DNA from 2 places in the [Clostridium] celerecrescens 18A genome. Region 2 is predicted to be linked to the other one. Evidence: riboswitches for the same ligand, from Rfam matches in the RefSeq annotation. Region 2 holds a riboswitch; the other holds the start of a gene.
The links. A riboswitch is a leader RNA that binds a small molecule or an ion and turns the genes downstream of it on or off. The one in region 2 is predicted to bind FMN.
Positions count from the first base shown of each region.

Region 1: it holds a riboswitch for FMN, as region 2 does, so the genes downstream of both, H171_RS12160 (ECF transporter S component) here and ribD (bifunctional diaminohydroxyphosphoribosylaminopyrimidine deaminase/5-amino-6-(5-phosphoribosylamino)uracil reductase RibD) in region 2, are expected to answer to the same signal.

Region 1 covers NZ_PGET01000001.1:2,623,332-2,639,592, reverse strand. Annotated here, with positions in the region: gene H171_RS12165 (CPBP family intramembrane glutamic endopeptidase) at 1-465, opposite strand, end outside; gene H171_RS12160 (ECF transporter S component) at 792-1,460, opposite strand; FMN riboswitch at 1,544-1,660, opposite strand; tRNA gene H171_RS12155 (tRNA-Ala) at 1,755-1,827, shown strand; gene H171_RS12150 (response regulator transcription factor) at 2,491-3,186, shown strand; gene H171_RS12145 (sensor histidine kinase) at 3,191-4,060, shown strand; gene H171_RS12140 (ABC transporter ATP-binding protein) at 4,167-5,093, shown strand; gene H171_RS12135 (ABC transporter permease) at 5,081-5,782, shown strand; gene H171_RS12130 (response regulator transcription factor) at 6,808-7,485, shown strand; gene H171_RS12125 (sensor histidine kinase) at 7,529-8,581, shown strand; gene H171_RS12120 (SDR family NAD(P)-dependent oxidoreductase) at 8,762-9,562, shown strand; gene H171_RS12115 (SDR family oxidoreductase) at 9,614-10,447, shown strand; gene H171_RS12110 (efflux RND transporter periplasmic adaptor subunit) at 10,513-11,592, shown strand; gene H171_RS12105 (efflux RND transporter permease subunit) at 11,589-14,666, shown strand; gene H171_RS12100 (TolC family protein) at 14,689-15,837, shown strand; gene H171_RS12095 (TolC family protein) at 15,842-16,261, shown strand, end outside.
Region 2 covers NZ_PGET01000001.1:703,859-720,119, forward strand. Annotated here, with positions in the region: gene H171_RS03350 (sialate O-acetylesterase) at 1-205, shown strand, start outside; gene H171_RS03355 (PadR family transcriptional regulator) at 256-786, shown strand; gene H171_RS03360 (MarR family winged helix-turn-helix transcriptional regulator) at 891-1,379, shown strand; partial or broken gene H171_RS24510 (MFS transporter) at 1,605-1,847, shown strand; gene ribH (6,7-dimethyl-8-ribityllumazine synthase) at 2,057-2,527, opposite strand; gene H171_RS03375 (bifunctional 3,4-dihydroxy-2-butanone-4-phosphate synthase/GTP cyclohydrolase II) at 2,552-3,751, opposite strand; gene H171_RS03380 (riboflavin synthase) at 3,763-4,401, opposite strand; gene ribD (bifunctional diaminohydroxyphosphoribosylaminopyrimidine deaminase/5-amino-6-(5-phosphoribosylamino)uracil reductase RibD) at 4,383-5,483, opposite strand; FMN riboswitch at 5,637-5,751, opposite strand; gene H171_RS03390 (winged helix-turn-helix transcriptional regulator) at 6,003-6,359, shown strand; gene H171_RS03395 (GNAT family N-acetyltransferase) at 6,408-6,671, shown strand; gene H171_RS03400 (GGDEF domain-containing protein) at 6,857-8,032, shown strand; gene H171_RS03405 (DUF2785 domain-containing protein) at 8,092-8,391, shown strand; gene H171_RS03410 (type 1 glutamine amidotransferase family protein) at 8,508-9,140, shown strand; gene H171_RS03415 (cobalamin-independent methionine synthase II family protein) at 9,289-10,449, opposite strand; gene H171_RS03420 (LysR family transcriptional regulator) at 10,556-11,485, opposite strand; gene H171_RS03425 (TetR/AcrR family transcriptional regulator) at 11,501-12,064, opposite strand; gene H171_RS03430 (glucoamylase family protein) at 12,552-16,261, shown strand, end outside.

The sequences.
Region 1 (16,261 bases), 1.9 Mb from region 2:
AACAAAGCCATATTTTTTATCAAGCTCAGGCTGTAATATGTACATCCAGCCAGATTCCTCCATGCCACCGATAATAAGATTACCAGGCAGGGAAAGAAAGAACATATAAAATGGAAGCACCAATTCCACGCGGTCTGAAACTGCAATATGTATCAAAAAGTACAGTGTAAGCCCTGCAACAACGAACAAATAAATAGATATGTTATTTTTGACGTAAAAAACTGTTTTTAACCATTCCTTAAAATCTTCTATTTTGTTATTTTTCTTTAGAACGATATATGAAGCAATAGCGGGCGACAAAATATAGATTGCAAAAGGAATATTCATCCCGAATTGCTGTAACGAGTGGACCCAATTGTGAACCGTATATCCGAATTGCCCAAGAGCTATCAAAGAACCTGAAACAAGATAGGCTATGGAAAATGTCAGTATCGTAAATTGTAATGTGATTTTTTTGTTCGTCACGATCTCATCACCTCACGTTTTAAAGAATACATTAAATTTTACCCGCCTTTCCCGCTTCGCTTTTTCTAATCCCATTATACCACACCTTACCATAAGTTGGAAATTTTTTGCTTTGGAAAATTTTCCTCCTCCTCCCGACAAGAGCAGCAGAAAATGGGTACAGCAGGTGGAAATCCATTACAACTGTGTCATTGGGATTGTACTACCGGGCACGAACGAAACAAACAGCAAAACGGCATAGCCAAAACTGACTATGCCGTGTGCTATACAACGCCCTTTTAATTAAAGGCGTGCATTAGGGGATCCTTCGCGGATATCCGATTGACTTAGATAATTCCCTTCATAACCAGGACAGCCAGAATACAGGTTACTAAGATGATTCCTGCAGCAAGGGTCATGCCAAGATTGAAAGCCCGCTTTTTTGGTTCATCTGTTGAAGCCGGAATCATGAGATTGGATTTTCTCAACGTGGTGACTAATGGCTTATAGATAAGAAGCGTCAGGGCCGTGTTGATTCCTCCCTTTAAAAGGTTAAAGGGGATGAATGCAGGGAGTAGAAGCTTTACCACGGCTTCCCTTGGATACCCCATGTAAATTGGGGTGATAAGGTAGTTCCACAAAACCATGACCAGGGTCATGAGTAAGGTACCTGCCACCATGCCAAGGAATGCACCAAAAAGGGAATGTCGTTTCTTATAGAGGTAAGCCGCCGGACAGACAAATGCCACCGTGGAAAGAACGTTCATAATCAGTCCGATGATTCCGGTGCTGCTGATGGTAAACATCTCCACAAAAGAAACGATGACGGAGATCATTGCTGCTGACATTGGCCCGAATAAGAAGCCGCCGGTAAGGATAATGACATCCTTTGGCTCATACTCCAGGAAGGGCAGCATGGGGATCAGAGGTATCCGGATCGCCACAACGGCTACAAAGGCCAGAGCACAAAGCATGGCCATGAGGGTGAGTTTACTTGTTTGCTTTGTCATATTCATGGTAAAGCCTCCTGAAAAATAAGTAACACCTGAAAGTATGCCTTTCAGGTGTTAAAAATAAACAGGTGTATTATCACTATTTAACACATCTTCTTTCATCCAGACTATACTGTCGGTATTGGAATTACACCAATTCTGCGCAACTTGCGCTCGCGGACTTTACCGCCGGTCGGGAATTTCACCCTGCCCTGAAGACAACTATATTCAAATGTTCTTGAATTATTATAACATTTTAAAAAATAAATGCAATATATTGTTGCAATTTTTTTAATGCTTTGCTATAATAGCGGACATGGGGGTATAGCTCAGCTGGGAGAGCGCTTGAATGGCATTCAAGAGGTCATGGGTTCGAATCCCACTATCTCCACTTAAACGGTAAGCCGCAGGCATAAAAGCTTGTGGCTTTAATTTTATCTTACAGAGACTGGACACTTGGTAAGAATCAAGGACTAATAATATGAAAGGTACATTTTCAGTTATGAAGATGTACCTTTCATTATTTGTCTTATATGAGGAATTGTAGGTAAAACAAAGGGATTGAAAACAAAGTGAAAAATAGTGTTTAGAGGAAGGTTTGTTGGTTCTAGATTAATGATAGCAAAGGCGGAATTTATTCCGTATATAAATATTTGCCCTACTAAAAAAACAAATGTTTGGTTGGATATTGTTTTATAATCGTCAGTTATAATTACAAATAAGGAATTTGGTTTTAAAATGCATGTTAAGATAATTGGTTAAATATAATGGAAAATACTGCTAAAGCCGCAGGCATAAAAGCTTGTGGCTTAAATTATAACTTATAGTGACTGGACACTTGATAAATCAAGGGCAAGAAAGGTACGTTTTCAGTTTGAGAATGTGCCTTTCTTGAATAGGTCACCTCATATGAATGAAATAGCAAATTTTTTTAATGACATTTGAAATATCCTTTGGAATCAGTTATCATAAACAGGAAACAATAGTTTTATTTGCACAGATTACTTTTATGTTTATGTTATATTCTGTACTTACCGGGGAGGAAAATTGGTAAATGAAAATATTATTGGTGGAAGACGATAAAGAAATCAGTGAGATGTTAGTCGATTTTCTTCAGATGGAGGGCTTTGAAGTCCATGGTTCTTTTGACGGAGAGCAGGGGGTAAAGACATTTTCCAGCGGATCCTATGATCTGGTGATTTTAGATCTAATGCTGCCGAAAATAAGCGGACTGGAGGTCATGAAACGGATCAGAAAGGAAAGTGTGGTTCCTATTATAATTCTGTCCGCTAAAGATACGGAATCAGATAAGATTTTTGGATTGGGACTGGGTGCAGATGATTATATTACGAAACCATTTTCTCTTACAGAGGTACTTGCCAGAGTAAAGGCAAATCTGCGGCGCACCACCCAGTATTCTTCCGGTGGGGAAACCACCTCTGTTTGTCTTGGACTGGGAGATTTGGAAATGAATCTGGAAAGTCACACGGTGCACAAAAGCGGGCAGTCAGTGGACTTAACAGCAAAGGAATATGAAATTCTTCGTCTGCTTCTTTCCAATCCGAAAAAGGTTTATACCAAGGCACAGCTTTATTCTTTCATATGGCAGGATGATTATTTGGGTGATGAAAATGCCGTCAATGTTCATATCAGTCGCCTCCGCACAAAGATTGAGGATGATCCCAGAAAACCAAAGTATATTTTAACCGTTTGGGGAATCGGATACAAGCTGGGAAGTCCAAAGGAGTGAATTTATGTCCCTGTTAAATAAAAAGAATTTAAAACAAATTCAAACTATTGCCCATGAACTAGAACGAATTTTAGATGAAGATACTGATGAAAAAGTGATGGCCTTTACCGAAGATAAGGAAATCAAGCATCTTTTGGAACAGATCAACCGCACGCTGGAAGACAGACAAAATGCAAATGCCGGTTACCGCAGATCGGAATTAAATACCAAACGAATGCTTTCTAATATTTCTCATGATTTAAAGACGCCCCTGACCGTTATCATCGGGTATTTGGAAATGCTTTTGATGCAGGAGACGCTTGAAAAGGACATGGTAAAGAAAGTTTCTTATAAGGCCAACGAATTAAAGGAGCAGATTGACCAATTTTTCACGCTGGCAAAATTGGAAGCAGGAGATACGGTATTGACAATGTCCAAAATAAACTTAAATGAATTTTGCCGGGAGACCATTATAGATTTCTATAATATCTTAACGGAGAAAGAATTTGAAGTGAACATAAACATTCCTGATCCCCCTGTTTTCGTTTATGCGGATCGGGAAGCATTGGGACGTATTCTGAATAATCTGATCAGCAATGCAGTCCGCTATGGAGATGCAGGACATTACCTGGGACTGACCCTTCGCATGGAGGACAATTTTGTCTGTGTGGATGTCATTGACCATGGAAAAGGCATTGCATATTCGGAAATTCCACGTGTATTTGACCGTCTCTATACGTTAGAAGATTCCCGGAACCGGGAGATCCAGGGCAATGGATTAGGTCTTACCATAGCAAAAAGTCTGGCAGAAAAAATCAGCGGCACACTGACTTTAAAAAGTATCCAGAATGAGGAGACTGTATTCACTTTAAAACTCCAGCAGTTTAATTACTAAAATTTTTTCAATGAAATTTTTAACGCGAAAGAAATTCGTAAGATTTATTCAAGAGTTTTGAAGAAATCACATGCTAGAATTTTGGATATGGAAAGGAAGTGACAAAATGCAGACAATTTTAACAACGGATCATTTAAACAAACAAATTGGTGCAGAAACCATTGTAACCGATTTTAACATGCATATTGCCAAAGGAGAGATCTATGGCTTTCTTGGACCAAACGGCGCAGGAAAAACAACGGTGATGAAGATGATCACCAATCAATGGAAACCAACTTCAGGAGATATCATTTTATTTGGTGAAAAACTGCTCCCGGGTTCGTATTCATTTTTAAAACGTGTGGGAAGCATGATTGAGTTTCCAGTGTTTTACAAGGAACTGACGGCGGAAGAAAATTTAATGCTGCACTGTGAATACATGGGCTATTACAGTCCTGACAGTGTAGAAAAAGCATTGTCCCTGCTGTCTCTGTCCGATACCAGAGGAAAAAAAGTGAAGGAATTTTCATTGGGAATGAAGCAGCGGTTGGGTATTGCAAGAGCCGTTCTTACAAAGCCCGAATTTCTGGTGCTGGATGAACCGACAAATGGCCTTGACCCGGCAGGTATGAAACAGCTCCGTGATCTGTTCCTGATGCTGTGCAAAGAATATGGAATGACCATTCTTATTTCCAGCCATATGCTTTCTGAAATCGAAAGCATTGCACATACCATAGGAATCATTCATAAAGGCAGGTTAGTAAGAGAAATTTCTATGAAAGAGATTACAGATAAGGGACTTGAGTATCTGGAGATCAAAACGCTGGAGACAGCGAAAGCATCTTATATATTTACAGACCGTCTTAATATTTCAAACTTCAAAGTAATAAATGACAATCATATCAGGGTCTATGCAAAACAAGCCACGTCCCAGGAGATTATGAAGGCGTTAACGGAAAATCAGATTGAAATTCAGGGGTTCCATACCCATTCAGAGTCCTTGGAAGAGTATTTTCTGAAGGTTACAGGAGGTGAGAGCGAATGTGGAAATTAATTCGGCTGGAATGGAAGAAGAACCATACAAGAAAGTATATAATTAATCAGGCAATTGTAATTGCAGTCCTTGGACTTCTTTTATTTGCCATGTGCTATTACATTCCGATTGATGCTGAAATAGGAATGACGGATTCCGTGCCGGAGATAGAGAATATGGCAGTGCAAATTGATTTGCTTACCAATCTCTCATTTTTAATTTTTACATCAGTCATGCTGTCTTCTTTTATTATCAATGCATATAAAAATAAAACTCAGAACCTTATGTTTAGCTATCCCATCTCCAGGAAAAAAATAATTCTATCTCAAATGATGGCAGTATGGATTTTCTGTGTGGCAGCTCTTTTCCTTGGAAAACTGTTGATTTATTTGCTGTTGGCTTTGGCCTCAGGGGTAAAAGCCGGTTTTTCGTTGGGATATAATATGATAAGTGTAAGTTTTTATATACAGATCATCTTAAAGACGGTTCTTACGGTGACCCTGGGCTTTATTCCTTTGTATATAGGGAAAAGGCTGAAGTCATCGAAGGCAGCTATTATTTCTTCATTTTTATTGTTTTCTGTTATGAATGGGACCATAGGAGATTTGACTTTAAGGGGAAATACGATTCTTCCGGTCATGTTATTTGGTGTCTCCCTGATTTGCGGTTTTCTTACCGTACACAACGTTGAAAAAGAAGATGTGATGTAAATCACGGTATGAATAAGTATGTATTTCGTTTATGAGATTTGGGCTACCGTACAAAGAATATAATGCGGTAGCCCTTTTTAGTACTTAGTACACTTAATATAGTTGGCAGATGGCAAGCTTTGAGATTTGTAGATACTATCTCTCATGTTAAAAGTTTAAATTGTCCTGTATTACTAACTGCAGGTGGATAAAATAATATTTGTCCTGCCGAAGCTATAAAATCTTTATCTCAATGATTACCATGCACAGACAGTTACTGAAGCCATAGCTAATACACATTTATTTTGTTTCTTAAGAATACCAATACTGTACAATTTGATTAATTGAGTTTTGCTGGCCGATTATTAGGGAATTATTAAAATTAACCCACATACAATCTAGAATTTCAAAACAGACAATGCTAATCCATGTAATTGCCAAGTAAAATGATCTACGATAACCATAATGTTTACTTTGAGTTTACAATAAGTGTTTAAACTGGTGAGACAAGATTGGTATAAAAGAGGAGAAAAGTTGAAATGGGTAATATTCTTTCATATTAAGTGCCGGGGAGATATCAGTTTCGCTGAGCGTCCCTTTCATGAAGTCGATATATGTGAAAATGTTAAGGAGTACTTTTTGGAACAAAAATGAGTATGCGAGAAATCGAGCCGCTTAGCGGAAGATTCTCACGATTTTGGAATATATGGCGGACCAATCAGGACTAGTCAGATTGATGGATATATCTAAAAAGTTTTTTTCATACAATGAAGCGTAATGGGATAATTTTACTGATGCATAGCACAGGTATTGATAAACTGCTCCTATTTGATTATACTGAGGGGTAATCAGATTCTCTGATCCGAGAAAAGGGACTTACGAAGTATACAGACAGAACGCTCACAATCAAAGCGAAATTATCAAAAGAGCTGCATGCAATAAAAAAAAGGTTACGCCTTTATAACGAAGAATGCGAACTGGGAAATAGCTGTGTAGCAATTCGGATACAAACAGTAACGAATATAATCGGGAGGAATTATAAACATATGGCAACAATACTAATTGTTGAGGATGATAGACATACACGGTTGCTTACCTGTGCAAGATTGAAACCATATTATACAGTGGCAGAAGCTGAAAATGGAGAAAAGGCGCTTGAAATACTCGAGCAAAAATATATTGATCTCATAATTGCGGATATACAGATGCCAGTTATGAATGGATATGATATGGTAAAGGAATTGCGGGAATCTGGAATACAGATACCGGTTATTATGCTGACCGCGATGCATACGTTTGATGATAAGAAAACAGGTTTTGCTTCAGGTACGGATGATTATATGACAAAGCCGATTAATTATGAGGAGCTTCTCTGGCGAATAAACGCTTTGCTTAGAAGAGCCAATATTGCCAATGAAAGAAAAATCATAATCGGAGATATTACTTTGGATTCGAGAACCTACACAGTAGCAAGAAAGGGAGGAGAAACGACAGAACTGGCAAAGAAGGAGTTTGAGCTTCTTTATAAGTTTCTTTCCTATCCTGGCATGATTTTTACAAAAACACAGCTACTTGATGAAATATGGGGATATGATACTAACAGCGATGAGACAACGATAAAGACCCATATAAATAGACTGAGAAATAAATTTGCAGATTGTCCGGAGTTCGATATCATTACGATCAGGGGACTGGGGTATAAAGTCGAGCTTCATGAAATATAGTTTTTTTACATGTAGTAGAAACTTCTTCAAAAATGGGATGCATATGAAAATTAATATAAAGTTTGATAAAAGTGAACCGCTTACTGTACATTGGGCTGTATGGTTTTATATTTTAATTCTTGTCAATTCTGTTATGGCTTTTGGTCTTATAACATTTCTGGAATTTGATATGAGTGAAAACAATGCAATTTATATGCTTGCTATGATTCCATGTATGGGCCTGGTAGTAGGGGCAGCGATTATTAGAATTATAAGAACCCTGAAACTTCGAATGAAGAAAATTTCAGATGGAATCAACCGTGTGGCTGAAGGAAATCTGGAGGTGGAGCTGGATTTGAACCATTCAGGGGAATATAGAGATATGTACCGTAATTTTAACCGTATGGTCCGGGAACTTAAGAATACGAAAATAGAAATGCAGAATTTTATGAACGATTTTTCTCATGAATTTAAAACTCCCATAACATCCATTCATGGATTCGCGGAACTGCTGCAGGAGGACCATATCAGCGAAGAGGATAGAAAACAATACCTTCAGATCATAGCGGAAGAATCCCATCGATTGGCGTTACTTTCCCAAAACACTCTTTTGCTGTCAAAGCTGGATGCACAGGAGGTTATAACGGATAAGAAAGTATTCGATTTGGATGAACAGATTAAAAAATGCACGATTTTAATGTTCCGGGAAATGGAGAAGAAAGAGATTACCTTAAATATGGAATTGTCTCCGGTAAAGTATTTCGGAAGCGCAGAACTGATGCATCAGATTTGGATGAATCTTATCAGCAATGCGGTTAAATTCACCCCCCATGGAGGAGAAATTACCATTATAATGGTTTCTGTCGGAGATCAGATAACAGTTAATATATCGGATACAGGAATTGGAATGGATGAAAGAACCATTAAGCATATATTTGACAAATATTATCAGGGAGATTCCTCCCATGCCACCATTGGGTTTGGACTTGGTCTGTCAATTGTGAAACGAATTGTAGATTTATGTGGAGGCGATATCACCGCAACAAGCGCTCCGGGGCTGGGAAGTACATTTTCAGTAGTATTGAAAGCTCCAGTACACAGATCTAAAAATAAATAAGAGGATAAAGGCTGTATACGTCTTGAACTGCTCTCCTGTCTGATTGAACGGGAACAGTTCTAGCTGTATACAGCCTTTTTTAATTAAAAATATATACTGCACATGTAAGTTTACGTTGAGTTTACGATAGCTTTTTAAAATGAAAAAGTAATCAGTATTTCATTCTAAGGAGGATTGGCGATGAAAGCATTCAATAAAATTATTGTAGTAACAGGTGGCGGAAGTGGCGTGGGTAGGCAATTGGTAATTGAACTGCTTTCCAAAGGTGCTACGGTAATTGCTGTTGATAAGAATCAGATGGCACTGATTGAAACGGTTGAAGTTTCAGGAAATAATAACAGGTTATACACGCATGCAGTTGATATTTCAAATATAAGAGATGTAATTGCATTTACAGCTGAGGCAGTTTCAAAGTATAAAAATATAGATGGACTTATAAATTGTGCCGGTATAATACAGCCATTTTTAGACCTGGATGAATTGGAGCTGGATCAGATTGATCGTGTAATGAATGTGAATTTTTACGGAACGATCTATATGACAAAGTCATTTCTGCCATTTTTAAAGGAACGTCCGGAAGCACATTTGATCAATATATCCAGCATGGGTGGATTCCTGCCCGTTCCCGGACAGGGAATTTATGGTGCTTCTAAAGCAGCTGTAAAGGTTATGACAGAAGCGCTCCATTCAGAACTAGCGAATACTGCTGTGAACGTTACAGTAGTATTTCCGGGTGGTGTAGCCACGGATATCAAAATAAATTCAGATATAAAAGGAAGCAAATCGGTGGCAGAAGATGCAAGGGCCAAGAACATGCTGTCTCCTGAGCAGGCTGCAAAGCTGATTGTAAAAGCAATGGAGAATAACCGTTTTCAGGTATTTATAGGAAAGGATTGCAGGATAATGAACGCGTTATATCGTTTATGGCCTGAATATGCAATGAAATTGATAAGTAAAGTACTGGCGGCTAATAAGCATTAACTTTTTCATATTACTGGATGAAGCTTTAGCTAATTTAGAAAGGGGAACGGAATGATGCGCAAGATTTGTGTAATTACCGGAGGTGGCAGCGGCATGGGGCTGGCTGCTGCCAAAGAAATGGGAAAAAGTTATTATATTATCATAAGTGGAAGGAATCCGAAGAAGCTGGAAGATGCGGTAAATGAATTGAAAGCGGATGGAATCCAGGTTGAAGCATACCCCTGTGATGTCTCTGATTATACCAGTGTGGAAAAACTGGCTTCTTATTCAAAAGCTAAGGGTTCTGTGGCTGCCGTAATACATGCAGCCGGAATGTCGCCCCATATGGGAGATGCAAAAACGATTATGGAGGTGAATGCGCTTGGAACCATTTATATCAATAACGCCTTTTACAAAGTGATGGAAGAAGGTTCCTGTTTGATTGATGTGTCTTCCATGTCCGCATATTTAACTCCGAAATTAGTAATGCCTGTCAGAATGTACAAGTACAGCCGGGAAGCTCCGGATCAATTCATGAAAAAAGTAATGAAACGTATTTATTTTTATCCGGAAAAATATCGTTCCGGTATTGCATATGGGATTTCAAAAAATTTTGTCATATGGTTTGCAAAACAAGACGCAGCTAGATTCGGTAATAAGGGAGCAAGAGTACTTTCTATATCACCGGGCAATTTCGATACCCCCATGGGTGAACTGGAGAAAGAAGAAGCAGCCTCTTTCACTAAATTCTGTGCAGTAAAAAGGCCAGGACGGGTGGAAGAAATCGCAGGTCTCTTTGCATATTGTGCCAGTGAAGGCGCAGGATATTTAACTGGTGTAGATATTCTGTGTGACGGAGGTTTGGTGGCATCAGGAGTAAATGCAATGCTGAAAAAGGTTGTGTAAATGGACGAGGTTTCCCTGCCGATGAAGCAGGTTAATATAAAAATGATTTTTATAAGGAGCGGAATATGAAAAAGAGAGTTTTGTTACTTGGAGTAATTGCAGTTATACTGATTGTTTTGGTCATAATTCGGGTTAATGAAAAAAAGGTTACAGAAAAGACAGATGTGCTGCCGGTTGTGGAAACAGTATATCCTGAGGTTGGTACAATTGAATTGTATACCAGCCTGATCGGAACCGTGGAACTAGAGACGGTAGTCAGGATTTTTCCGGAAGCAGTGGGAACCGTTACACAAGTTCCCGTAAAAGCCGGTGATATGGTGAATCAGGGACAGCTTCTCTGTGTGATTGACACTAACAAAGTACAGAACTCAAAGAATGCCATGGATAATGCTGAAGTTACTTATAAAGAAGCTCATGATACTCTGGGGCGTATGGCTGTACTTTATCAGAGCGGAGCTATCTCAGAGCAGGAATATCAGGGGTATGCAAATTCAGCAAAAAAGTCAGAGATTGCTTTTAGACAGGCGAAGGAGGAATATGAAAATCAGATTTCCTACAGCAATATCAAGTCTCCGATCAGCGGAAAAATTGAGAGCTGCAGCATAGAGGAATTTGACAAGGTGTCAGTGAGTGATCAGATCTTTGTTATTTCCGGAGAGGGAAATAAAATTATTTCTTCAAGCCTGACAGAGAAATTAAAACGCCAGGTAAATCTTGGAGACACGGTAAAAGTGGAAGAAGGCGGAGAGGATCTGGACGGAACCATTTCTGAAATAAGTGGGATGGCAGATGAAAAGACTGGTCTCTTTAAGATTAAAATCCAAATGAACGGGGGAAACGATTTATCCCCCGGGACGAGTGTCAAGCTGTCACTATGTTCCGATCGTGCGGTGCAGGTGCTTACGGTTCCTGTGGATTCCGTCTACTATGAGAACAGCAAACCATATGTTTTTACTTATGATAATGGGACTGTACATAAAATTTTTATTAAAGCCGGTATTTATGATTTGACCCGGTTGGAGGTGAAGGAAGGGATTCAGAAGGATATGTCAGTCATTACTACCTGGAGCCCGGAGCTTTATGAAGGAGCAGAAGTGGTGGAAATGGGCATTGATAAAGAAACAAAAGGAGAATCTGAGGCATGAATAATTTAACAAAAATTGTTTTAAAACGGCCTGTTACCATCATCATGTGTCTTCTATGCCTGGTGGTATTTGGTATCTCTTCTGTTAAAGATTCCAGACAGGAGCTGACACCTGAGATGAGCATGCCCATGCTTATGGTCGTGACGGCATATCCCGGAGCACAGCCAAAGGATGTGGATGAATTAATTGGTAAAGAAATTGAGAGTGCAGTTGGTTCACTTAGCGGTATTAAAAAGGTGACATCAAAATCCTCGGAGAATCGCTCCACAGTCACTTTACAGTATGAATACGGAACAGATCTGGATAAGGCCTACGATGATCTTAAAAAGAAAATTGACGGAATTTCCGCAAATTTGCCGGAGGATTCGAAAGTACCGGTGGTAATGGAATTGGATATGGCCTCCACTGCTGATATTGCTCTGGTTGTCAGTGGAAGAGATACTGAAAATCAATATGATTATGTAAAACAAGACATCGTGCCGGAATTTGAAAAGCTGTCCAATGCAGCAGAGGTATCAATTGCGGGCGGAAGTGAGGATTATATCAAGGTAGAACTGAACATGGAAAAGATGCAGCAGTATAAACTTTCCATGTCTTCCGTAGCAAATGATATTTCTGCGTCTGATGTAAAGATGCCCGGGGGGACAGTAGAGGTAGGCAGAAAAAAAGCAGCAATATCCTCGCGGCTGAAATTTGACACAGAGGATTCTCTGCAGGATATTCCGCTTACGGTACCCGGTAATAATATTGTTTATCTGGGGGATATTGCATCTATTTATACAACAAGTGAAAAAGAGGGGAGTATTGCCCGCTATAATGGAAACAATACGGTTTCTCTTTCTATAAGTAAACAGCAAAGCTCCACTGCTGCAGAGCTTTCAAAAGAAGTAAAAAATGCAATTAAAGCGCTGGAATCGGTGAATCCGGAATTAGATATACAAATGATTCATGACAGCTCTGAAGATATCATGGCCTCTTTGTTTTCCATAGCAGAAACGGTTGTTCTTGGTATCATTATATCCATGATAGTTATCTGGCTCTTCTTTGGAGATCTGAAAGCGTCCCTAATTGTCGGAAGCTCTATACCGGTTTCTATTTTGGCGGCACTTATTCTGATGAAGCTCATGGACTATTCCCTGAATATGCTGACCCTTGCAGCGTTATCCATGGGAGTCGGGATGATGGTGGATAATTCCATTGTCGTGATGGAAAGCTGCTTCCGGGTGACAGCACAGGAAAAGAAAGAATTTATCGATTACTTTATGGATGCATTGAAAGGTTCAGAGATTGTGGCAGCTTCGGTTTTCGGCTCTACCCTGACCACCTGTGTGGTATTTCTCCCGCTTGCTCTCTTAAGCGGTATGGCAGGACAGATGTTTAAGCCTTTGGGATTTACTATCGTATTCTGTATGGGAGCTTCCCTGATATCGGCAATTACGATCGTACCCTTATGCTATTTAATTTATAAGCCGGAGGAAGCCCGGGCTCCTTTGTCCACGCCGGTACAAAAGCTTCAGGAAGCCTACAGAACAATCATTCGTTATATTCTTCCTAAAAAGAAAACAGTCATGACAGTATCAATTCTTCTGCTTTTAGTATCCTTCCTTATGGCAGGGCAGCTCAAAGTCAGTCTGATCACTGCGGATGACCAAGGACAGCTTGCCATTACGGTGAATATGGTTCCGGGGCTTAAAACAAATGAAGTTGATGAGCTGCTGGAAAAGGTAGAAGATGCATTCTCCGATTATGACGAAATGGATTCTTATATAACCAGTTATGGAGGAAGCGGAGTCAGTGCAGGAAGTTCTGCCTCAATACTTGTATATTTAAAAGACAACAGAAAGATATCGACAGAACAGACAGTGGATATTTTTAAAGAGAAGTTAAGTCATGTGTCTGACTGCAATATTACAGTAGAAGAAAATTCTTATGCCAACATGAATAGTTCCGGGGATTCATACGAGCTGAACATAAAAAGTGCAAATTATGATCAGTTAAAAAGAACCTCCGAAGAACTTGTCTCAAAATTGATGGTTAGGCCGGAGCTTACCCGGATACATTCTTCGATTGAGAACTCTGCGCCTGTTGTGGAAGTAACTGTGGATCCGGTAAAGGCAAAGGCAAAAGGCATAAGCCCTTCTTCTATCGGGCACAGTGTATATCAGGCGATTAATGGGGTGAATGCGAAATCTATAGAAGTAGATGGCGATGATGTGGAGGTAAAGGTCCAATATATGGAGGGCGAATTCAAGACAATGGACCAGATCCGGAATATGACCCTGTCCCTTTCAAACGGAGGCTTTGCAGCTTTAAATGATGTTGCGGAATTAAGCTTTCAGGACAGCCCGGCCAGCATCACGAGAGAAGATAAGCAATATGTCGTAACGATTACCGGAGATTATACCTCAGCGGCAGAAAAGAATACGAAAAGTATGATTAACAGTGAAGTTGTGGCACCGAATATAAATCCTATTGTTAGCATAGGAGCCAGCGCAATAGATGAAACGACGACTGAAGAACTCACCTCTCTTCTTACCGCGATAAGTCTGGCAATTTTTCTTGTATTTGTAGTTATGTCTGCCCAGTTTGAATCACCAAGGTTTTCCTTTATGGTCATGACAACTATTCCATTCAGCCTCATTGGTGCTTTTGGCTTATTGTTCTTTGCAGGCTGCGAATTGAGCATGGTTGTAATGCTTGGATTTTTGATGCTGGTTGGAACGGTTGTAAACAGCGGGATTCTTTACGTGGATACGGTCAATCAGTACAAAGAAGAGATGCCTCTTGAGGAAGCAATGATTGAAGCAGGAGCTACCAGGCTGCGTCCAATCCTCATGACAACTCTCACAACGGTGCTGTCTATGATTCCAATGGCACTAGCATTGGGTCATTCAGGAGAAATGATGCAGGGCCTTGCTATTGTCAATATCGGAGGCCTGACCGCTTCCACAGTATTAAGTCTTCTTATGCTTCCTGTATATTACAATATCATGAGTAAAAAAGGTGAAAAGGAGAGAAAGAAGCGAGAAAGAAGCGAGAAAGAAGCGAAAAAACTGACAAGTAAAGAGTTTTAAATAAAGTGAAAGGAATGAAAAGATGAGAAAATGGAAGCTGATCGGCGCATGTTGTCTTGTGACAGTGCTTACCTTTTCCGGCCCGGCGATGAAAGTCCGGGCTGGCAGTCCGGAATTTGCAAGGACACCTGAGGAATGGGGGAAGCTCAGAGACAATGTGATGGAGTATGATGAACTGGCTGGATTGATTCATGAATACAACGTAACAGTACAGAAAAATCAGCTAGATATAAATGATAAGAAAAAGGATGACCTGGTTACAAGGGATCAGTATGCTCAGTATTACCGGGATGCCGCAAGTGATGCCAGGAGCGCCATATCGGGTGATGATCCGGTTTCAGATGCTAAAAGTGCGGTGAGCGCCGCGAAAGCAGATAAGGAGGCGGATGTTAACACAGAGGATCTGGAAATATACAGACTCACTTATGACCAGACGGAGGCGAATCTGATATCGAGAGCTCAGACCTTGATGATTTCCTATTTTCAACAGCAGTATGAACTCGAACGTTTAATGATAAATTTAGAGCTTTTAGAGGCAGAATACCAGGCTGCACTGGCAAAACAGAGCACAGGCATGGCAACCCAGGTGGCTGTACTTATGGCGCAGGAATGTTTACATAACTCCAGGGGGGCGATTGATAAATTGCGCGCATCGGCGGAAGAAACAAGGCAGAAGCTTTGCGTAATGCTGGGCTGGAAGTACAATGATATTCCTGAAATCATGGATATTCCGGCTGTTGATATGGAACGTACCGGTTTAATAAACCCGGAAACAGATAAGGAAATGGCTTTTCAGAATAATTACACCTTAAAGATCAATAAGAGGAAGCTGGAGAACGCCAGCGCCGATATTACGAAGGAGACCTTAAAAAGGACCATCTCAAGCGATGAGCAGAATATCAACACTGCTCTTGTAAAGGATTACCAGGCAGTCCTGCAGGCTAAGGCAGCTTATGAGCAGGCAATTGGGGAATATAATTTGGAGAGCAAAAACATGGATACAGCCCAACAGAAATATCAGCTTCGTATGATGAGCCCCCTTGATTATCAGAGGCAGAAAAATGCGTACAATATGAATCGTATTGCCGTAAAGTCTGCAGGGCTGACCCTTTTTCAGGCATTCCAGACCTATGATAATGCGGTGAACGGTCTGGCTTCGACGGGAGGTTGATGAGATGAAAAAGAAGTTTTTTTTACCTTTCTTCATTGTGGTTGTACTCATGGCTTCTTCTGTTATTCCTGCTTATGGAGCAGCCGAACCCGGTCAGCCGGAGAACACTGTCCCTAATGGGGTAACTCAAGAACAGTGGGATAGGCTGAATGATGATACGATCGAGTTTGATGAGCTTCCAGATCTTGTACGATATTTTAATCCTGATATGCTAAATTCAACGGACACTATTTATGACTCTTTAGATAATCAGCGATACATTCATGATGAGATGATCCGCAACATCATGGACTTAAAGGACGAAGTGGATGAGCTAGAAAATTCAGGCGCAACAGATACAGTGGAAGGAATGGAACAGTATATGATACTCAATATGACGGTAAAGGGTATGAAAATATCAGCTGAAAAAATGGGCAGATCGTTA
Region 2 (16,261 bases):
ATTTGGTCTAAGATATTTTGAAGCATTTGATAAAAGGCAGCATATAATGGAGCCATTAGTGAATGAAAACGAACTGATAAAATGTAATGACACCAGAACTCAAACAAAAGCGGAAAAGATCTATATCATAAGCAAGGATTTTGCATTAGGAAAAATGACATTTGAGGAATTCCAATCTCAAATCACACAAATCAGCAATGATTAACTTTTTTATAAAACGGATGTCAGTACGTTATAAGCAGAGGAGGTAACTTCTTGATACCGCTATTAATATTAGGTTTATTGAAGCAAAACCCAGGTTCTTATGGTTACGAATTATTAGCTCTAATGGAAGAAAATCATTACAAATATATAGTGAACTTTACGAGAGGATCCTTTTATTACAACCTTCAGCAATTAGAAGAAAAACAACTTATTAAAAAAGTTGATGTTGACAAGAGCGACCGCGCCAGAGAAACCCACAATTATGTTATTACTGAGCTGGGAAATAAAGAATTTGATAAATTAATGTATCAGTATGGTTCGAAAACAGAGTATGTAAATTTATCATTTTATACAACAATGTTGTTTGCCAATGAATATAATACAGAGGACTTTATACATTTATTAGAAATGCAAATGAAACAAACCAGAGAGAAGATTTCTCTATTGGAAAAATCCCTTGAACAAGATTTTAGGAACCCTGCCTATTTTAAACACATGTTGAATAATTCACTTGCTCACCATTTAGTAAATGTTGAATGGTTTGAAGGATTGTTGAATGAAATAAGAGCTAAAAATGTATAAATGCAAGGGCTTTTTTTAAAAAAATCAATTCTTATATGATGTTGAAACAGAAACATATATTCAGTATAATATTGTTAATACACCAATGGGTGGGAGGATAGGCCATGAAAAAAGAAGAGCAGGTCATAGCTGGTTTCTGGGACTTATTTAGCAAAAAGATCTGGCTAGATGGGTATAAGATGAAAGAAAGCCTTAAGGATTATAAGCCTTCTGAAATACATTGCATTGAATACATCGGAAAAAGTGAAGATTCCAACGTGACAAAGCTAGCAGAGACCTTTTATATGACTAGAAGCGGTATAAGTAAAATAACGAAAAAACTCATAGAAAAAGGCCTTATCGAAAGCTATCAGAGGCCTGATAACAAGAAAGAAATTTATTTTAAGCTTACGGAACGAGGGAAATCTATTTACAAAGTCCACGAGGAACTGCACAAAGAGTTCCAAAAGAGGGATAAGGCTGTATTTGAACATGTGTCTGAAAAACAATTAGACAGCATGATTGGTTTTGCAGAAAGATATAATAAGCATTTGGATGCAGAAATAAAAAAACTGGGTGTAGATATTAAGACGGAAAGCTATGATAAATTATAGTAATGCCAGGCCCTTATAAACGGGTTATAGAACCGGAAATAATCAGGTCCAAGTGTTTCGCAACCCCTGCAGAGACAAATTGAATAATGAAAGTGATACCACAGGCAGCCCGACTCTATAGAGAGCGGGCTGCCTTTTTATTGCTATATTTGTTGACAAGGACCCAAAAAAGTGGTAAAGTATGTTTCCGAGGACACAAAAAGTGCCGCGAAAGGAGAATAAATTATGCAAACGAAAGCGATATTATCAAAAGATTTTATACTTGTAGCAATCGGTCAGGTCATTTCCTTGTTTGGAAATCAGATATTAAGGTATGCCCTTCCTCTTTACCTGTTAAATCAAACGGGCTCGTCTGTTTTGTTTGGGACAATTCTTGCCTGCTCTTTTATTCCTATGCTATTCCTGTTCCCTATAGGAGGAATCATTGCTGACCGTGTGAATAAGAGAAACATCATGGTGATGTTTGATATTAACGCCAAAAGAATTAACCGGGAAAGTCATTTCTTGTGTTATGTGTATTTGTATGTGTACGAATCCTCTTGGACAGTTCCTCTATGGTATTGTGTTTGAAAAAATAGAAAGCAGTACTTACCTTCCTTTTTATATGGCTGCCCTGATCATGTTTGGGATCAGTGTCTTTACCCGCCGCATGTTCTATGGAATGGATCATCCTGTCCTTACCGGGCATCAATCTCACGGATGAGGTTGACCATTTCAATGGCTCCAACCGCACAGTCAAAGCCTTTGTTGCCGGCTTTGGTGCCTGCGCGCTCGATGGCCTGCTCTATGTTTTCTGTGGTCAGCACACCAAACATAACAGGAATATCACTGCTTAAGGATATACTGGCAATGCCTTTGGACACCTCACTGCACACATAATCGTAGTGAGATGTGCTGCCGCGAATGACTGCACCAAGGCAGATCACTGCATCATATTTCCCGCTTTTTGCCATTTTAGAGGCAATTAGCGGAATTTCAAAGGCTCCGGGAACCCATGCGATATCTATGCTGTCATCACTGACCTCATGGCGCTTTAATCCATCCAAAGCACCGCTTAGTAATTTTCCGGTTATAAATTCGTTGAAACGTGCGGCAACAATGCCTATTTTAATATCCTTTGATACGAGTTTTCCTTCAAATGTTTTCATTGTAAGCTCTCCTTTAAAAATATATTAATAATTTAAAATATGGCCCATTTTTTCCTGCTTGGTTTTTAGATAAAACAGATCATTTGCGTTAGCATCCATCTGGATGGGAATTCTCTCTGTTATCTCTATCCCAAAGCCAGAAAGCTGATAGACTTTGTCCGGGTTGTTCGTGAGCAGGCGCAATGTTCTGACTCCAAGGTCACGCAGAATCTGCGCACCGATAAAATACTCCCGCATATCCCCGTCAAAACCAAGGGCGAGATTCGCTTCCAGAGTATCCATACCCTTATCCTGAAGGGCATAGGCACGCAGTTTATTGATCAGTCCAATACCGCGGCCTTCCTGACGCATATAAAGCAGAATTCCGCGGCCTTCCTTCTCTATTTGTGTCATTGCTGCCGCAAACTGCTGGCCGCAATCACAGCGCTCAGAGCCGAACGCGTCGCCGGTAAGGCATTCGGAATGGACACGGCATAAAAGATTTTGGCCGTCACCGATCTCACCTTTTACTAATGCCACATGATGCTCCCCGTTTAGCTTATTGATGTACCCATAAACCTTGAAATCACCATATTTTGTCGGAAGATCGGCGCAGGTAGCCTGTTCAACAAGCTTATCTTTTCTTTTGCGGTACTCCTGTAAGGCTTTTATGGTAATTATTTTTAGTCCCCACTTTTCTGCCAGTGTTATTAATTCCGGTGTGCGCATCATGGTTCCGTCCTCCTGCATGATTTCGCAGCACAGACCGCATTCCTTTAATCCTGCCAGACGCATGAGATCCACCGTAGCTTCGGTATGCCCGTTTCGTTCCAGGACGCCATTTTTTCTTGCCAGAAGAGGGAACATATGACCGGGCCGCCGGAAATCTTCCGGTCTTGCGTTGTCCTCCACGCATTTCATGGCAGTAAGACTGCGTTCTGCTGCTGAAATTCCGGTGGTGGTATCGACATGATCAATGGATACAGTAAAGGCAGTTTCGTGGTTATCATTATTATCAGAGACCATCTGAGGGAGTTTCAGCTTTTTACATAACTCCGTGCTCATTGGCATACAAATGAGACCTTTGCCATGGATTGCCATAAAATTCACTTGTTCCGTGGTAGCAAACTCAGCGGCACAAATTAAATCTCCCTCGTTTTCCCGGTCTTCATCGTCTGTCACCAGAACAATTTTTCCTTGCCGCAGTTCATCCAGTGCTTCTTCTATGGTGTTAAATTGAACCATTTTAATTCCTCCTAAAATCCATATTTTGTTAGAAAGTCGGTGGTGATATTATGTTTGGATTGCTGAATGCCCGTCAAACGTTCCACATATTTACCGATACAGTCGTTCTCAAGATTGACCGTATCACCAACGCGTCTGTTTGACAACGTAGTTATTGATGCTGTATGGGGTATGATAGAAACGCGGAAGCAGTCCCTTCCTACGTTTGCTACGGTAAGGCTGATTCCATCGATCGCAACAGATCCCTTTTCAATGATGTACCGCAGAATGCCAGGGGGTGTTTTGATCGTATACCAAACAGCATTATCGTCTTTTTGAATGGCAGAAACTGTTCCGGTACCATCGATATGGCCTGAAACAATATGCCCCCCAAATCTTCCGTTTGCAGGCATTGCACGTTCCAGATTGACAAGGCTGCCTGTTGGCAGACTCCCAAGAGAGGAGCGGTTAAAGGTTTCGTGCATAACGTCGGCAGTAAATCCGCTCCGAGAAAATGCCGTAACCGTGAGACACACACCGTTCACAGCAATACTATCCCCAATGCGGACATCCTGCATGATTATCTTTGCCTGAACAGAGATAGAAGAGGACTCTGCGCCTTTGCGGACGGTCTGTATTCTGCCGATTTCTTCTATGATTCCTGTGAACACCTGATTACCTCGCTTTCCAATAAAATATCCTCCTCAAACCATGAGATGGCCGGCCTGCTTAAATGAAACGCCTGGTCCGGGCTGTCTATTCCAAGGCCCATTACCGGGGTTTTCCCGCTGCCGCCAAACAGCTTAGGGGCAATGTAGGTCTGTACTTTGTTGACGATTCCGCATTGCAGGGCAGACCAGTTTAAAGTACCGCCTCCTTCCAGTAATACACTGTCAATTTTTCTTTCACCCAGAGCTGTCATAAGGCAGTTTAGATCAATATGCCCTTCTTTTTTAGGAAGTACCAAAATGTTACAGCCTGCTTCCAGATACGGCCGATGCTTGTCAGGATCTGTATTTGCCGTAGCAAGGAGGGTGGCGGTTATGCCTGCTGTAGTAACAAGCTTTGCGCTTAAGGGCGTTTTTAGATGGGTGTCACAGATAATGCGGAGCGGGTTTCTGCTGTTTCCCAACCGGCAGGTCAACAGCGGATCATCTGCAAGGACGGTGCCAATTCCTGCCATAATAGCAGAATAACGGTGCCTGTCTTCATGAACACGATGCCGTGCTGCTTCACCGGTGATCCATTGGGATTTACCAGTGCGAGTCGCAATCTTCCCATCCAGTGTCATGGCGTACTTCATGACCACATAGGGTGTTTTGTTTTGGATGTAGTGAAAGAAGCTTTGGTTGAGAGCGTCACATTCGTCTTTTAAAATTCCTTTTAAGACTTCAATTCCACTGGAACGCAACAGCTCAATGCCTTTTCCCCCTACCAGCGGGTTCGGGTCACACGAGCCGATTACCACACGGCGGATACCACTTTCCAGGATCGCGTCGGTGCAGGGGGGTGTTTTTCCAGTATGGCAACAAGGCTCCAGAGTCACATACATGGTTGCCCCCGCCGGCGACGTTACGCAGCTGGCCAGGGCATTGCGTTCCGCATGGAGGCCCCCGTACTTCTTGTGATATCCCTGACCAATCATCTTACCGTCCTTCACAATCACCGCCCCTACCATGGGATTTGGATTTGTCCAACCACATCCTTTCTTTGCAAGCTGTAAAGCTAATCGCATGTATTCCGTATCAGTCATACAACACCTCCAAAAAATTAAATGCCTTGAACAAAGTCGTTCAAGGCATTTAAAAATCACGGGTACAGAAGGGTATATGCTGCAATAAAAAAACTCTGGAATAAATAAAAAAATTCCAGAGCAAATTTACATATACACAGAGATACTGTGACTTATCATCTTCTTTTATCCAGACTATACTGTCGGCTTCGGAATTACACCGAATCATGCCTTGCGGCTCGTGGGCTTTACCACCGGTAGGGAATCGAACCCTGCCCTGAAGAAATTATTCAATTAAAATTATTATACTATGTGTTTTTCATTTGTCAACAAGAATTATTCTGTTTTTGCACAATTCAAAAGGGAATAGTCACTCTCTAAGACGAAGTAGATACGTTTCTAAGCTGCTGGCAGCGTTAGAATGTTGACACCAACCAGTATGTCTGCTTTAATTGTATTGTGAACTGGCTATTATTCAAGTACGCACATAGATGTTCAATACTGGTTTAAGGTATAGTACCTATAAAAAGGAGATAGTGAATGAGTTTTTCGTGTATTTCAAAAGCTGAAGATTTGGAGAATACAGGATTTAGTTATACCTTATCTCTGATCAACGGAAAATATAAAATGGTAATATTATATTGTTTGAAGGAGTTTGAAGTAGTAAGATATAATGAAATGAGGAAGTATATCAAAACGATCTCATATAAAACTTTGAGTACAATGCTGAAAGAATTAGAAGCTGACGGGCTTGTCCATCGGGAGGAATATCCACAAATTCCGCCTAAGGTTGAATATAGCTTAACCGAACGGGGAAAATCCCTGATTCCAATTCTTGATATCATGTGTGAATGGGGCAATACCAACCGTACAACGCAACAAGGAACATTTGGTTGATTTCAATTAAGAACTTAAAATAGTTTCAATTTCTGGGGAGGGACGAGTGTGGACATACAATTTAGAAAAGGAACGGAAGAATATTTAGATAGTTGTATAAAAGCGATGGAACATTCATCAATTTGTACGGCTTATTTTCTGATAGGAAAGAAATTACTGGAGTTTATAGAAAATATACTTTTTAAAAGAAGAGATATATTCTTATTGGTTGGTGATTACAATCCAGATGCAAAGATTTTTTATGAGAAATTGGGATATAAGTACCTGGCAACAATTCCAAGCCTTTATCGTAGTGGAATGACGAATTTTTAATGATGAAGGTATATGAAGGGGGAGAGTAATTCAGGCACAATCTCATGACATGTGGAAGCTGTAACGCTCTGTATTTATAGATTATAATGGTAAAGGTTCAGTGGCTTTAGGTCCGGCTTGCTTAAGAAGGTTAATTGTTTATAATTTCAGCTTAGAACTTCAACATGAAGGTGGGGAGCAATAAAATGAGTTTAGACTTCAGCATCAGAACTCTTATATTTACAATTGTTTTAGGACATCTTTTTTCCGGAATATTAGGTATCGCCTACATGATTCAGCATAAAAAGGATTCTTCTTTGTATATCTTTTTATTTGCAAGACTGTTTGATACAATTGCATGGGTTCTTCTTGGGTTACGGGACGATATTAATTTATTTATTTCAATATCCCTTGGTAATTCCTTTTTAATTATTGCTCATACCACGCAGATTATTGCGTTCTTGATTATAAAGAAACGCTGTAACAAATTGGTAAAACGGGTATATGTTATTGCTTCCGCCATTGCTATTTTGGTGATCCATTTAGCCATATTGCTGCAATATGTGGAGGGTGTGCGGATCTCAATTATGTCCATCAGTATGATTATCCTTTGGTGCTATCCCATCTATGTATTTTTAATGGATAAAAATTCATCGGTTTTACAAAAGACAGTTGCCTTTATTTATTTAGCAGGATTTATTTTACTAATTCTAAGAGCTTATATGGGAATCAGTTTAAGTGAATCCGTTTCTTTGATGTCAAATAATATATACAATGTTTTGTTTTTCATTTGCTTATATCTGATTATGCTGATCGGGAATATTGGTTTTATCCTTATGGCAAAGGAAAAGTCGGATATGGAATTGACTAAGGTCGCTACATATGACGAACTGACGGATATATTCAACCGAAGAGCATTTTTACTGCGGGCAAAAGAGAACATCTCATTATTTTCAAGAAGAAATGAGCCTATTTCATTCTTTCTTATTGACCTGGATAATTTTAAAAAGATCAATGATGTTTATGGCCATTTTGCAGGAGATATGGTACTAAAAGATTTTGCAGTGAAAATAAAAAATCAATTAAGGGATTATGATCTGTTTGGCAGAATTGGCGGCGAAGAGTTTACAGTACTGCTTCCTGGAACGAATGAAAGGGAGGCTTTTGAGGTTGCGGAAAGATTGAGAAGGATTGCAGAGAAAGCTTCTGTCAACGTTGGCAGAGATCATATTATAAAATATACGATAAGTATAGGGATCGTCACCGTTATTCCAGATGAACACACATCTATAAACACACTGTATAAAATAAGTGATGATGCTTTGTATGCGGCAAAAAGGAATGGACGGAATCGGATTGAAGTAGTTAAATCAAGCCCATAGTCCTGTTGCAATGCCGGAGTACCTGATAGATAGAACTATATGCTAAAGGAGTAGAACGATTGAACAATTGGGCACATGCAGCAGCGCACGGCGCAGATGTAATGGATGAGTTGGTACAATGCCGTGAATGTAACGTGGATATAATTAAAGAAATTTTAAATGCCTTTAAGAAGATTTTGCATAATGGAAAATATATTTTTCATACAGAAGAAGACGAGCGTATCTGCCGTGTTGTTTTTAGAATCAAGACTATGCACTACGACAGTACATTGGGTCTTATAAATGTAATATTCAATGCAGAAGAAAAACTAAACCGCTTTCTTAAAACAGATAGGGAATTAGTAGAAAATCAACTTTAAAAGCTTCACTGACAGTAGTTGTCAGTGAAGTTGTTTTATTATAAAGATAATATCGTTTCTTCTCGCGGCTGATTATTCGATCCGCGTCTGGAAATTAAAAAATGGAGGATGTGTATATGAATAAAAACGTTGTATATCTTTATGTTTTTGACACAATGGCTGATTGGGAAATAGGTTATTTAACTGCGGAACTGAATTCCGGAAGATATTATAAGAAAGGCTCAGCCCCGTTAAAGGTTGTTACGGTCGGAATGAATAAGACTCCTGTTATCACAATGGGAGGCCTAAAAATAATACCGGATATTGAACTTGATGAGTGTACCATGGAAAATGCAGATGCCTTAATTTTACCTGGCGGAAACACATGGACAGAACGGGTTCACGATCCCATATTATCGATGGCAGAGCAGTTTTTAAAGGAAGGTATTATTGTGGCAGCTATTTGCGGTTCTACAATAGGACTTGCCCGGAAAGGATTGCTGGATCTAAATCTTCATACAAGCAATGACTTGGGATATCTTAAGATGATCTGCCCAGGATATGTCGGAGAACAGTACTATCAGCAGGAACCTGCCGTAACTGACGGGAACTTGATAACTGCTTCTGGAATAGCTCCCCTGGATTTTTCTTTCCATGTCCTGAAAGCTCTGGATGTATTTTCAGTAAAAACATTAGATCACTGGTATAATCTTTACAGGACACAGAAAGCGGAATATTTTTATGAGTTGATGAATTCAATCCAATCATGAGTTGGGCGTCCAGTGAGCCTGCTTGAAGTGGATGGAATTGCAGTCGTTGAGGATAATGACTAAAAAGGCGACAACACAGAGATTCAGAATACGAAAACCGGCAGGTTTTCCTGCCGGTATTTCTCATGTCTGTTAGACGGATTCAAACTCATTCGCCCCAATAGGTAAGTGCGATCCTCTGCCCCTGATCAATTTTTGCCCATTGTTCTTCTTCCGTCAGCTCGTTGCCGCCATCACAGGAAGCAAATCCGCACTGGTGAGAGAGGAGCAGACGGTCTTTTGGGATGATCTCAGATGCCTCGTTTAGAAACCGGATCACACGGGCTTCGTCATCCAGCGTATTGGTTTTTGATGACAATAAGCCCAGAACAATCTCTGTATCTGGCTTATCCTGAAAGACTTTTAGTGCCTCAAGGGATCCCGCACGGTCGTCATCCCATTCCAGAAAATAACGGTCATATTTTAACTGTTTTAAAAACAGGTTGGCAATCTTTTCGTAGGAGCCGCCGCCCATATTCCGTGAATCGTAGTTGCCGCGGCAGTTGTGGGTCCACATAGCAAGCCCCAGGCTGTGGCTGAAATCAATCACTGTATTATTGATTTCGATAAATTCAGCCGCAAGTGCCTTGACCTCCTCCTGGTTGATATGTTCGCCCGTATATGGGGAATTGGGATTATCGTCTGCAAAAAGCTCCCAAAGGCAGTCATCAAACTGCAGAATTTTTCCGCCGGCAGCAGCGTAATCCTCCACAAATTCTATGTACGCCTTGGTAAGCCCTGCTTTCAGCTCCTGCGGGTTATTGTAAATAGAGCCGTTTCCGCCGAGGTTATCTGACCATAACAGTTCTCCAAAAATATGGGAGGGGGAGGGGATACAAAGCTTTGTTTCCTTTTCCCCGGCGATGGACTTAAGCTGCTCAAAGACTTTGATGAAATGGTGATTCCTGCCGCTCAGCGGTTCCGTGATCTTAAGGCCGATGTCCCGGCGGGTTTCGTATTTCCGGGTATCATCTTTGTCACGGAAAAAGTAACCATGTTCCGCTATGTAACGACTGACGCCGTGAAAACCCCAGACAAAGTCCAGATGCCACATGGACTTGGAATACTCGCCATCGGTAATGACGGTTAATCCATGTTCGATTTGTTTTGCGACGACATCTTTCGTGGACTCTGCTTCACACTGCTCATAGCCTTCAAAATCTTTGTAGAACGGGTAGGTAACATCATCCCGTATCTCAATCTGGTTCTTATATTTCAGCAATGCTGCCGGACGCAGCAGACTGCCTACTGTCTGGAATTTTATGCTCATTGGGAAATCCTCCTTTATCTGGTATATCAATTTAGTAAGCTGATTGTACCATCCCAGGCGGACTTATTGGTAACATGAAAAAAATATGCCAAGTTATAGCATAAGGCTATAACTCATCTTTAATATCAATGCCATATTCGGCCACAACAGCTTTCAATTCCTCAAGGTACATTGCCGCCTGCCGTGACAACTGAATATCTTTGTGGGAAATCCAGCCAACCTCAATTGAATCGTTGACACAAAGAGGTACTGCCATGATATTATCCCCGTTTAAATCTGCGCTCACAATTCCTGTGGAAATTGTATAACCGTTAAGCCCGATCATAAGGTTAAAAATAGTAGCTCTGTCACCGACATGAATATCTTTTCTGGCGTATTCCGTGCTGAGTATTTCTTCTGAGAAATAAAAGGAGTTGTAATCCCCCTGCTCAAAGGACAACCGGGGGTAATCAGCCAGGTCTTCAAGGGTTACATAATTTTTCCTTGCAAGGGGATTGGAGGTGCTTATAAAAACATGAGGTACGGCGGTAAAAAGCGGATGAAAGGTCAGATTGTGTTCCCGAAGCAGCTTTTCTAACACCTGACGATTAAAATTGTTCATGTAGAGGATCCCCAGTTCGCTGCGCAGATTCTTCACATCCTCCACAATCTCAAAAGTCCTTGCTTCCCTCAGTGTGTACTCATATTCTTCTGCATCGGTTTTTTTCACCATATTAACAAATGCATTCACAGCAAAGGCATAGTGCTGGGTGGATATGGAGCACAGCCGCCGTGATGGTTTCTTATTCAGCCACCGTTGTTCCAAGAGACTCGCCTGCTCCACGACCTGCCGGGCGTAGCCCAGAAACTCCGCTCCGTCAGTGGTTAAAGATATGCCTCTCGGAGTCCGGGTGAGAAGTTCGTGTCCGATTTCTGTTTCTAATTCACGAAGAGCGTTTGAAAGGCTTGGCTGGGCAATATACAATCCTTCGGCGGCTTTGTTGATGGAACCGCAGTTTGCCACTTCAATAAAATATTTTAACTGTTGTAATGTCATCTTATTTTTCCTCCCTTATACAACCGGCTCTATTACTGCCCAAAAATATTCCGCGATTTCTTCCGGCAGCTGCTTCATATGATTTTTCAGCCACCACCGCACCAGATTAACAAAGCTCCCTGAAATATGATCGATGAGAAAGTCATCCGGTACAATGGTATTTTTACGGGTACTCCCACAAAATATGTGCAGCGTTACAAGCTCATGGAAGTATTGATGAAAGTAACGCTGGAACAGTTCCCCGTTTTCACAGGTCAAAAGGATAATCATCGTCCGCCCATGTTCTCTTAAGTGGTAGAGAATATGGGTCACAATCACCTTTGGATCGCCGGTCGCCATTGAAAAGTCATGAGTCGGTTCTGCCTCCGGCTTATGGGAGAAAACATGCTCAAACAGTTCCGCACACATCTCCCGCAAAAGATCGTCCTTTGTTGGAAAATGGGCATAAAAGGTGGTCCGGCCCACGTTGGCCTCATCAATGATTTCCTGCACGGTGATTTGCGAATAGCTGTTATGAATCAGCAGTTTGCTGAATGCATTAAAAATAGCTTCCCTGGTTTTTCTTTGTCGTCTGTCCATATACCTCTCCATTTTGAACAATTTCGCAGATTTGTTCGGTTTCGTACATTTTGAAAAAATCGTTTCTTGTATCGCTCAAATGCCATTGTTATACTATTTAAAGAACAATATGTTCTATTATGAACTTATTGTACTGGAAAATGAAGAAAGAATCAAGGAAGACTTTGTGCTCTATGACCGGAAGTTTACGTAAAAAGAAGACCATGTATTTGTATGGCTTACAATTAATCCACTGTTAAATGCCTTGTCAGGAATTGCACCTCCTTACTAACCATAGTCCTTAACTATGAAATAAATTCAAACGGCCTACGTACCCGCAGGAACACGGATTTCGTGTAAATTTTATAAATATGGCAGGAAATTAATAAAAAAACATAAAAAGTGCCACAATATAATACTGCGCTATTTTTTATAGAAAAACAGACAAACTATCTGTAAAAAGATATTGTTATGCCGGAAGGATTTCTTAAATAAGGAGGAGCTTCAATTGCAGAGCTTTTTTGAAAAAACTAATTTTTATATAAATTCACCGTTCCTGCTGAATATTCTATTGCTGCTGGCCGCGTCAATCTGCCTTGTACTATTCATATTGTATTACCGGCGTTATCATTTTAGCAAGAACGTTCATTTCCTGGACTGCTTCCAGGGTGAAGAAAATAAACTTGATCCAAGCGAGTGGGAAAAGCAGATGCTTGATCTGGCAGAAGGTCATGGCCAGGTCAGGCTGGTGGGACGCAGCTTTGTTCTTAATGATTATAATCAGGCCGCCTATAAAAAACTGAATAAAATAAGAGACAGTATCTCCGTCGTATCCACGGATATCATTTCCCTGATTCCTGCAGCACGCTGGCTCTTTGACAATTTCCAGATGCTGTACCGGGAAATCAAAAAGGTCCGTACATCAGGAACCAGCTATGCCGTATTGCCGGTTCTGGAGGGAAAGGAATACCGGAACTTTCCCCGTATTTATGTTGTGGCAAAAAAGATGGTGGCTCTTTCCGGCGGGCACTTAAGTGAAGAAAATATTTCTGTGATGCTGAAGGCTTATCAGCAGAAGATCCCCCTTACGGACAAGGAAATCTGGGTTTTGCCGGAAGTGCTGGGCTTTTGCATTCTGGAAGAAATCATTGTGATCGCGGAAGAAATTCTTCATATGATTGATGTGAAATCAAAGGCTGAAAAGTTTCTCCGTGATAAGCTGGCGGATAAGAAGGGTCCGGCCGATATATCAGCGCTGCTATGCAAAACTGAGGATAACTTAAGGCTGAACTACTCCTTTCATGCCCATGTAATACACCTGCTGAAAAACCTGTCTTTTGATGAGGCCTCCATTCAAAAATACCTGGAACATCACTTTTCTTCCCTGGAAAGGCAGGTGAAAACCTCCGGAGTATTCATGGAGGAAGGAAAAATTGAATCATTTCTTGAGACAAATATCCGGACCTTGATTGTAAGCCTCAGGGATATTAATGAAGTTGATGAAGAAAAGTTCTTTGAGGAATATTCTTATCTGGAGCAGATTTTATCACAGGATCCGGATGGGGTATATCCAAAGATGGATTTGGAATCCAGGGGCATGTACCGTGGGGTTATCGTTAAATTATCACACCGTTACCGGCTGCTGGAGGAAAAAATAGCCGGAGACTGTCTGGAGCTGGCGGTTCAGGGCAGAGAGGACCTGCATTGTTCCCATCATGTGGGTTCCTATCTTTTGGGTAAGGGGTATCCGATTCTGAAAGCAAAGGCGTTAGGAAAACCGATCCCTCAAAATATTAAGAAAAGGATGAACGTAAGCGGCTTCCTTTATTTCCTTACCATGTTCCTTATTATTCCTGCATTTTGCGCCTGTCTGCTCTATGCTTTTTGGAACCTTGGCGGACTTAGGAATATCAGCCGGCTAGTCATTATCTTTTTATCGGTAATGCCGCTGCTAATGGGTATTTCCATAGAGCTTACAAATTTTATTTTTACAAGAAGAATGAAAGTAAGAAAGATTCCTTCTCTGAACTATCTGGAGGAAATACCGGAGGAAGCAAAAACTTTTGTGGTTATGCCGGTTATTGTCTCCTCAAAGGAACAGGGCCTGGGGTACATGGAACGCCTTCAAAAGCATTATCTGGCAAACAGTCAATCCAACCTTTACTTTGCATTGCTGCTTGATTTTGCGGATTCCCAGGACGAGTTCATGGATAAGGACCAGGTGATTGAAAACGCCCTTGCTGCACGTATGAAGGAGCTGAATGAACTCTATCCTTCGGAACAGCAGCGCTTTTCCTTATTTTTCCGCTGCCGCAAATGGAATAAAGCAGAAAACTGTTATATGGGCTGGGAGCGTAAGAGAGGAAAGCTGGAAGAGTTTAATAACCTTTTAAATGGAGAAGAAAAGGAGAATACCACCTTTTCCTCTATTTACTGTGACGATAAGCTCCTTCCCACCTTCCGGTATGTAATCACACTGGATGCGGATACCAATCTGCTTCGTGACAATGCCGCAAAACTGGTAGGATTGATTGATCATCCTTTAAATAAGCCTGTCCTGGATCCGGCAGGCCAAAAGGTAGAAGAGGGCTATGTCATCATTCAGCCTTCGGTAAGAAACCATATTGTGGATAAAAACGGCAGCAGGTTTGCGAAAATCTTTGGAGGGGAATCGGGCCTTGCCCATTACGGAACCGTAATATCAGATATATACCAGGATATTTTTAATAAGGGAATCTATACCGGGAAGGGCATCTATGACAGGGAGGCCTTTCACAAGGTGCTTCAGAACAAGGTACCGGAAAACAGGATTCTAAGTCATGACCTTTTTGAGAGCTGCTATGCGAGGACAGCTTTTTCCAGTACGGTCAAGATTATGGACAATTTTCCAACCAGCGTTTTATCTTTCACCAAAAGGGAACATCGGTGGCTGCGCGGGGACTGGCAGCTGCTGCCCTGGCTGTTTTTAAGAAAGAACCAGGACGGTAAAAACTTATGTACGCTGTCAAAGTGGAAGATCTTTGACAATTTAAGAAGAAGCATGGTTCCTTTAAGTAAGACGTTATTTGTATTGTTCAATCTGGCTTGGATGCCAAAAGCATATTATCTTTGGTTACCCATTGTTTTCTTCAATGATATATTTACTCTGGTGATTCTGTTGCTTGCAGTGATTACCCAGAAGCTGATCCGGCCAAAGCTCGCTCTTGTTTATAAATGCTTTTTTAGGGAACTAGCTACAATGCTTTATCGGGCATTTCTGGAGTTTACAATCACTCCATACCGTGCCTATGTCGCAACGGATGCAATAATCAGAACCATGTACCGGATCTTTATCAGCAAAAAAAATCTGCTTCGCTGGAATACGGCGGAAGCAGTGGACGCCTCCATTGTCAATACCAGAAGAGGATATTTTATCACTATGTGGAGTTCTCTTCTTCCAGCGGCTGCCCTTGCGATAATTTTTTTTATGGGATATTTAAACCCGGCCGGAATGATTTTGACAGCAATCGTAATAGCCGACTGGTGCTTTGCCTCCCAGATCGCTTACGGGATCAGTCAGCCGGATAAGAAGCTTCAACTGAAAAATAAAGCACAGAACAATGAACTGCTTCTGGATACTGCACGCAGAACCTGGCAGTTTTTTAAGGAGCTTTCCACGAAGGAAAATAACTGGCTCTGTCCGGATAATTACCAGATTTCAATGGTTGAAAAAGTCAGCGATAAAACATCGCCGACCAATATGGGACTTCAGTTTCTGGCAATCCTGTCAGCAAGGGATCTGGGTTTTGAAACGTTAAGCGCAACGGTTGAAGTCGTGGAAAATCTGATGGAAACTGTTCAGAAAATGCCGAAATTCAATGGGCATCTCTATAACTGGTATCACATCGGGACCCTGGAGGTTTTAAATCCTGCCTATATATCAACTGTTGACAGCGGCAATTTCCTGGGTCATCTGGTCGCGCTGAAAAACGGACTTCTGGAACAGGTAGACAGGCCGGTCTATCCGGAGAATTTTCTGTCCGAACTCAGGATTGCGGTTGAAAACAGCAATGAAGAAATACGGATAAGAACAGGCAGTCCTGCCGGGAATGAACTTAAGCCCAGGTATCAAAGGATAGGGGAGCTGATCGATGATATTGCACAAATCCAGGAAGATTTAAAGGATAGGGAGCTTACACCACCAGAAGATTACCTCTGGAGCAGACAGTTAATGAATCT